DNA from 2 places in the Lysinibacillus sp. GW823-FHT02G10 genome. Region 2 is predicted to be linked to the other one. Evidence: riboswitches for the same ligand, from Rfam matches in the RefSeq annotation. Region 2 holds a riboswitch; the other holds the start of a gene.
What was found. A riboswitch is a leader RNA that binds a small molecule or an ion and turns the genes downstream of it on or off. The one in region 2 is predicted to bind cobalamin.
Positions count from the first base shown of each region.

Region 1 (4,219 bases), on a different contig from region 2:
GATCGTAAAAAGGATGTCATTATTTCGGGAGGTGTCAACATTTATCCGAAAGAAATTGAAGATTGTTTATTGAGCTTTGAAGGTATATTCGAGGTTGCGGTAATTGGTGTACCACATCCGCAATGGGGGGAAACTGTAAAGGCGGTGTATTCTGCTAAACAAGACATCCATGAGGAAGCTTTGAAAGCTTATTTAGAGGAGCATCTTGCAAAGTTTAAAATACCACGTATTTTTGAAAAAGTAGAAGCGCTACCACGCAATGCATCAGGCAAAATATTAAAACAAAATTTAAAGGGGCAAGAGGTGAGATAGCATGAAAGTATTACAACAAGAAGCAATGCGTACTACGAACTTTTTTACTGAAGATGACACGCTTCAAAAAATAGTGGAAATGATGTTAGATAAAGAGTTTTTATCCTATGCCCAACGAGAGTTAACAGATTTTGGTGAGCTATGTGCAGGTGATATTGATGCGAGGGCAAAGCATACAGATCGACAGGGTGAGCCTCGCCTTCAAAGATATGATGCCTATGGTGAAGAGATATCAGAGGTTTGGGTTAATGATGGCTATAAAAAAACGATTGAAGAGACATATAATACTGGGATTGTAGGTTATGTACACAAGCATATTCCGCAGCTAGGACACAAGGGGAATTATGTTTATAGCTTTGCACAAGGTTATTTGCTATCACATGCAGAGCCCGGTTTTTATTGTCCAGTAACATTGACAATGGCAACTGCCTATCTATTAGATCATTATGCAGATGAAGAGGTAAAGCAGCGTTTTTTACCACATGTGTGTGCAACAGGTGACACAGATTTATATGAAGGTGCGACCTTTTTAACAGAACGTCAAGGGGGCTCTGACGTAGGTGCAAATGTGGTGGAGGCGAGAAAGGATGGCACTGCTTATCGTCTATATGGTGAAAAATATTTTGCATCCAATGCGGGCATGTGTGGTGTAGCGATGGTATTAGCACGACTAGAAGGTGCGCCAGCAGGTTCCAAAGGCTTAACATTGTTTGCAGTTCCTTGGCGCAAAGAAGATGGAACAACAAATCATTTACGTATTCGCCGACTGAAAGATAAGCTAGGCGTTCGGGCAGTTCCCTCTGGTGAGGTAGAATTTGATGGTGCACTTGCCTATGTTGTAGGGGAGCAAAATAAAGGGATTTATTATATGCTAGAAGCACTAAATCTCTCTAGAATTTGTAATGCAGTCGCTTCAATTGGTATTATGCGTCGCGGCTTCTTAGAGGCAAAACATTATGTAAGCAATCGACATGCATTTGGCAAGCCCTTAACACAGTACCCTATGATTCAGGATACTTTAGGGAAATTTGCAGCTAAGTTGCACGTGGAAGTAGCGACAGTTTTTGATCTTATCCAATTATACGATAAAGTGACAAGTGGACAGGGAACTCAGCAAGATCTTATTATGAATCGTTTATATATTGCCATTATGAAAAAGGAAACAGCAGAGCAAGCTGTTCATTATGCTAGTGAGGCAATTGAATTACACGGAGGTAATGGCTATATAGAAGACTTTGTAACGCCCCGCTTATTAAGAGACGCCCAAGTGTTAACGGTGTGGGAGGGTACGGCTAATATTTTGGCCTTAGAACTCATTCGTTTAGTAGATAAGTTTCATGCTCATGAACTGTTTGTACAGGAGATGGAGGAACGATTAGACAAATTAGCTGACAGCTCACTAGTACAAATCGTTAAAGAACAATTGGCGAATATGTCTGTGAAACTGCAAATTTTTAGCGCTTTAGACGAGGCAACGAAAACTTTTGAATCTAAGGGTATGGCGGAAAAAATGGCTCACCTTTATGAAAGTGTCATAGCGGTTGAGTGGGCACATAAATTTGGTGGGAAATATGAAAAACTAGCGGACGTTTATTTAGAACAGACATGGTCATTAAGAGAAATGGGTGCTCAAATGAAAACAGTCCAATACTTTTCTGAAATTGTATAATGGCCGGGGAGTCGTCTTGAATGGAGGCGACTTTTTTCATTTTCATGTATAATGAAATCAACTGAATATTATAAAGGTTCTTTACTTAAGTAAAGTGAAAAGGGAAATCGGTGTAATTCCGATGCGGTCCCGCCACTGTAAGTGTGAGTTTTTTCAAATGATGCCACTGAAGATTTCGGGAAGGCTTGAAAAATCGCAAGTAGCACTAGCCAGGAGACCTGCCTTTATAACGACATGACAACCTACGAGGATAGGGTGGTGGATTTTGTATCAGTTTTTTTGGTGCGATTTTGCCCCCTCATCGATCAAAGATGAGGGGTTTTATTTTGATGTAGAATAAAGCGAAATGTCGCACGGATCAACGAAGGAGGATTCACATGAAGAAATTTTGGAAAATAGGATTATCAGCATTTTTAGCAGTAGGCTTGCTAGCTGCTTGTGGGCAGGAAGCAAAAGATAACAAGCCATCTAACGAGCAGCAAACACAGCAAGAAACAGCACAGGTGGATGAAGCAACATTCCCAATGACGATAACAGATGCCCTTGGTAAGGACATTACACTTGAAGCACCTCCTGAGAAAATTGTTTCACTTATTCCAAGTAATACTGAAATCCTTTTTGGACTAGGTTTAAATGATGAAATAGTTGGTGTTACGGACAACGACGATTATCCGCCAGAGGCAGCTGAGAAGGATAAGGTTGGCGGTATGGAATACGATATTGAAAAAATTATTGCCTTAAAACCAGATATCGTTTTTTCACACGAATCTAGCATGTCTCTTTCAGAAGAGGCTATTGCACAGCTTGAATCAGCAGGTTTGAAAGTATTTGTTGTAAAAAATGCACAAGACTTTAATGAAACATATACAACAATTGAGCAACTTGGACGTGCTACAGGGAAATTACCAGAGGCAGAAAAAATTGTCGCTAATATGAAGGCAAAAGTAGAAGAAGTTTTGTCTAAAGTCAAGGATGTTGAACCCAAAAAAGTGTTAGTTGAAGCATCAGATGAGCCAGATATTTATACAGCTGGCAATGGTACATTTATGAACGCGATGCTTGAAATGATCAATGCAGAGAATGTAGCTGTAGATGGCGATAATTGGTATAAAATTGATGCAGAACAAATTATCGCAAAAAATCCAGATGTCATCGTGGTGACATATCATTATGTACCAGATATTTTAACGAAAATACCAAAACGTGCGGGCTTTGATACGATTAATGCCGTAAAAAATAATGCGATTGTGCAGGTAGATGAAAGTACGACAAGTCGTCAAGGGCCACGTTTAGCTGAAGGTCTAGAAGAATTAGCAAAAGCAATCTATCCTGAGGTATTTAAGTGAAAAAAATAGCACTAGCCTATACATTAACATGTACGCTTCTTCTTATTAGCATCTGGTGTGGCGTAGCGATAGGCTCGGTTCATATTCCATTAGAAGTATTGTGGAATAAGGCGGTTGATGAAACAGCCGCCAATATCTTTTGGAAAATTCGTTTGCCTCGCGTGTTATTAGCGGGACTAGTAGGCGCATCTCTAGCTATTGCTGGAGCAGCTTTCCAAGGTTTATTAAAAAATCCATTAGCAGATCCATATACACTAGGGGTTTCATCAGGGGCTTCTGTTGGTGCTGTTTTAACGATCTTTTTTAGTATTTCTATACCTGTTGTCGGTTTGTATGCGCTGCCAATCTTCAGTATGATTGGTGCTATCATTACGATGGTAGTTGTTATGAGCTTTGCTAGACTCGTAGACCGCTCATTAAAAATGGAAACGTTGATATTAACAGGTGTTATTTTTAGTTCTTTTTTAGGTTCCCTTATTTCATTAATGATTGCCTTATCTGGTGAAGAATTACGTCAGGTAATAGGCTGGCTACTTGGTTCTGTTTCGATGCGTGGTTGGCCATATGTCCAAATGATCATTCCTTTTGTGATTGTTGGTTCAATTATGCTATGGACACAAAGACGAGAATTAAATGTCTTGTTGTATGGTGAAGAGCGAGCAAAACATTTAGGTGTTAATGTAAAGCGCAGTAAATATTTGATATTAGCAGGTGGCTCCATGTTAACTGGAGCGGCTGTAGCGGTTTCTGGCACAATTGGCTTTGTAGGATTAGTGGTGCCGCATATGACAAGGATGATTTGGGGTTCTGATCATCGCCACTTATTACCATTATCTTTTTTCAATGGTGCAACATTACTCATTATTTGCGACTTAGTAGCACGAACAATCAT
Region 1 is NZ_JBXAJI010000005.1:103,464-107,682, reverse strand. Features, by position in the region: gene AC1RFD_RS16115 (class I adenylate-forming enzyme family protein) at 1-312, shown strand, start outside; gene AC1RFD_RS16110 (acyl-CoA dehydrogenase family protein) at 314-1,981, shown strand; cobalamin riboswitch at 2,039-2,221, shown strand; gene AC1RFD_RS16105 (ABC transporter substrate-binding protein) at 2,359-3,327, shown strand; gene AC1RFD_RS16100 (FecCD family ABC transporter permease) at 3,324-4,219, shown strand, end outside.
Region 1: another riboswitch for cobalamin. It lies ahead of AC1RFD_RS16105 (ABC transporter substrate-binding protein); the one in region 2 lies ahead of AC1RFD_RS20340 (FecCD family ABC transporter permease).

Region 2 (4,219 bases):
AACTATTCGCCCTTGCTGTAAAACGTAAATTTGATCGCAATACATAGCAGCAATATTCAAATCATGTAAAGCTGCTACTACGGTTAAATGCAAAGTCTGAATTAAATCCATAAGTTGAAGTTGATGTTGAATATCTAAATGATTCGTCGGCTCATCTAATATTAATATCTGTGCTTGTTGAGCGAGTGCCCTTGCAACCATGACACGTTTTTTCTCGCCACCAGAAAGCGAACTAAAGTCTCGTTTCTCTAAATGCGATATGCCCGTTTGTCTAAGAGCCTCTTTAACAATTTGAAAATCTTTCTCTTGATCAAGCTCTAACAGCTTTTTATGTGGGGTTCTTCCCATACTGACTAAATCATGCACAGTGAAATCAAATAATACGGGTGTCTCTTGGCTTACAACAGCCAAATTTTTCGCAATTGCTTTACTTGATTGCTTTAATATATCTTGCTCATTTAATACTACCGATCCACTTTCAGGTTTTAGGAGACGATACATATTTTTTAACAATGTTGATTTTCCGCTCCCATTAGGACCAATTAATCCAACAAATTGCTTTTCTTTTATTTGAATGCTTACATCATGCAGTATACGCTGATCGTAAATGGAGAATGATACTTGTTTCGCTTCTAATGTCATGGAAGTTAATCTCCTTCACCGAAAGAATAGTTGTTACGACGGAGAAGCCAAATGAAAAATGGTCCTCCACAAAAAGCTGTAATAATACCAATTGGCATTTCCTGAGGAGCAATAATAATTCGAGCAAAGGCATCTGCCCACACTAAGAATATTCCACCTATTAAAGCACTGATAGGTATTACGTATTTATAGTTTGAGCCCACAATTAAACGCACAATATGGGGAATAATCAAACCCACAAATCCTATAGAACCACTAACTGCGACAAGCACACCTGTTAATAGAGATACTAGTAGTATTAACTGAATGCGGAATTGCTGAAGATTAACGCCTAATGTCACTGCCGCCTCTTCTCCTAGTAATAATAAATTTAAATTGCGATAGTGTAGCCACAGTAGCCCAAATACAATAAAAAATACGAAAGCTGGAATCACAATATTATTCCATTTGGCTCCAGCTAAACTACCTAGCATCCAAAACATAACAGCCTTTAAGGCCCCTTCTTGCTTTGACATCATTAAAATAAAGTTAGAGATAGCCGTTAAGATAAAGGACACAGCCATGCCTGCCAATAGCAAGCGGAAAATAGAGACACGTCCCCCAACACGTGATAAGAAAAAGACAAGTGCAATGGCAAGTAATGAACCAAGGAATGCGGATACTGAAAGAGCGTAAATACCTAAAAATGAAAAGGCTCCTAAAATAATCACAGAAGTAGCTCCGACAGCTGCCCCTGAAGAAATCCCTAGAATATACGGGTCTGCAATAGAATTACGTACTAGTGCCTGAATGGCTGCCCCTGCAATAGCTAACCCCGCTCCTACTATCGCAGCTAGCAAAACACGAGGTGCTCTTATTTGCCAGATGATGATTTCCTGAGAGCGACTCCAATCTTGCTCGATCGAATTTTGTATAAAAGGAATTTTAGAAAGAATAACTTTCCATACATATAACGGTGTAACTGAAACTGAGCCAACCATTACAGCAAAGGTCATTGAAACAATTAATACCATGAAAAGTACGAAGGAAAATAACATAAATTTTTTATTCATCTGTTTTAAACTCCTACTGAATATTGATGAATGAAGCAATAAAAAAAGGTATCCCATGCGAAAATGCGCATAGAAATACCCAAGATTAAACAAAGTCAGAAAAATATCCAGCTATTGTCCGTAATTGCTTGCATCCTCGTGGGCATTACAGGTATTACTAAATGGCAGGTCTCCTGGCTTCGATTCACTATCCTATAATTGCCTTCCCATTCTTAAACAGTGGCAAATCATATTATAGGATTCCTCGTTACAGTTGCGGGACAGCGTCGGACTTCCACCGACTTCCCTTTTAAGTGACATTCAAAATGTCACACCAATAGTATTTGAAGTTATAAAATTGTGACGGTTCTATCATACATTTTTATAGATAGATAGTCTACTTCAATTTAATTCAGCAATTGAGTTAACTTATATAAATAATAAGGTTGACACAAATACATTCGTTTTTTACACTAGCAGTAATAACTTATAAAACGAGGTGAAATCATGGCAACTGTTACACAACATAGTCACCATAAGTTAAGAACTGTTGACATTACCTACATTGGATTATTTACAACGTTAATGATGGTGGGTGCTAATATCACTTCCTTTGCACCTTTTATGGTAGTTGGTGGTGTACCCATTACGCTTCAAACCTTCTTTGCAATTTTAGCAGGGCTTATTCTTGGTAGTAGAAAAGGTGCGCTTGCCTGCACAATTTATATGTGCGTAGGATTGGCAGGAGCTCCTGTCTTTGCTCGTTTCGGGGGTGGAATTGGCCAAATTTTAAGCCCTACCTTTGGGTTTATTATTACTTTTATATTTGCGGCATTTGTTGCGGGGTTAATCGTAGAACGAAGCGGAACAAAGAAAAGTTTTATCGTAGCTGCTTTGGTAGCAACGGCTATAAATTATTTGATAGGAACAAATTGGATGTTTTTTGCCTATAAGCTATGGGCAAGTGCGCCAGAGAATTTTTCATATAAGCTCGCTTGGCTTTGGATGATTCCTCCACTACCAAAAGATATTATTTTAGCTATTTTTGCTGGTATCTTCGCCCATAGATTACAAAAAACATTGAAGATCATGCCTAATCAATAGCATATCTCCCCGCCAGACTAAAGAAATGTTTTTCATAGGTTATATCCATCGTTTCTGCACATTTATTTGCTACATTAGGAGCACATAGTGAGGAGGATATCATATGAAATTCAATAAAAGATGGTCAGTCGGACTATTATCAGTAGTCGCTCTAATTAGTTTATCGGCTTGTACAGAGGATCAAACAAATCCTGCGTCCACTTCTAATGAAGCTGCTGAAGAAATGGATCATTCTACAATGAACCATTCAAGTTCTGGCGAAGTACCAGTAACGTTAAAAAAAGCTGAAAATCCGAAATTTCCTATAGGAAGCACAGCCATTATTACAGATGGACATATGGAAGGTATGAAAGGGGCCGAAGCAACAATAGTAGGTGCCTATACTACAACTGCCTATGTTATTTCCTATGAGCCTACAACTGGTGGAAAGCGAATAGAAAAGCATAAGTGGGTAATTCATGAAGAATTAATTGACCCACAAGAAGCACCACTGGCTCCTGGAACAGAAGTAAAAACGGACGCAACACATATGGAAGGTATGGAAAATGCGACTGTCCTTATTGACGAGGCTGTGCAAACAACTGTATATATGGTTGATTATACTTCCACTACAAGTGGTGAAGCTGTAACAAATCATAAATGGGTAACAGAAGAAGAGCTTAGTCCAAAATAATAGAAATAACCTCTACCTTCAATTCTGGTAGAGGTTAATTTCTAGCTTTTATGTTCCATTTGCTTTCTCTTTGCAGACTTATGCCATTTATAGCCGATGCCCCAAACGGTTTGCAAGTAATCATCCGCCGGAAAACCACTTTTTCTTAATTTTTCTCGTAAATTACGTACATGTGAATCAATGGTACGATCTTCAATCGTTACATCATATCCCCAAACGGCATGTATAAGGTGTTCTCTAGAAAATGCTCTATTTTGATAATCTAAAAATAGGGCGAGCATGGCAAATTCCTTTGGTGTTAATGGAATTGCCTTATGCTGAAAATATACTTCAAAGGACTCTCTATCTAAACAAAGCCCTTCAAAGTTAATCACTTTTTCTTCAGATATCGTTCTTCTTAATACAGCATGTATGCGTGCTAACAATTCTTCCTCATCAAAAGGCTTTAAAACGTAGTCATCAGCACCAAGATTTAAACCTTTTACAATATCAGCGTGTTCTCCTTTTGCAGTAAGCATAATGATAGGAACATCCCAAAACTTCCTAATTTCCTGGCAAACCTGCCACCCATCCATCTCTGGCATCATTATATCCAAAAGAACTAAATCCACATGCTCTTCTTCTAAAAAATCCAATGCCTCTTGTATAGAAGACATTGCTCTACAATTAAATAGTGGTTCCAAATAAAGGGTTAATAAATCTAACATTCTTGGTTCATCATCAATGCATAAAATCGTTTTCATTCATTTCTACTCCTTTAAATGATAAT
Region 2 is NZ_JBXAJI010000010.1:43,836-48,054, forward strand. Features, by position in the region: gene AC1RFD_RS20335 (heme ABC transporter ATP-binding protein) at 1-642, opposite strand, end outside; gene AC1RFD_RS20340 (FecCD family ABC transporter permease) at 648-1,694, opposite strand; cobalamin riboswitch at 1,841-2,027, opposite strand; gene AC1RFD_RS20345 (biotin transporter BioY) at 2,181-2,777, shown strand; gene AC1RFD_RS20350 (YdhK family protein) at 2,881-3,450, shown strand; gene AC1RFD_RS20355 (response regulator transcription factor) at 3,492-4,193, opposite strand; gene AC1RFD_RS20360 (sensor histidine kinase) at 4,171-4,219, opposite strand, start outside.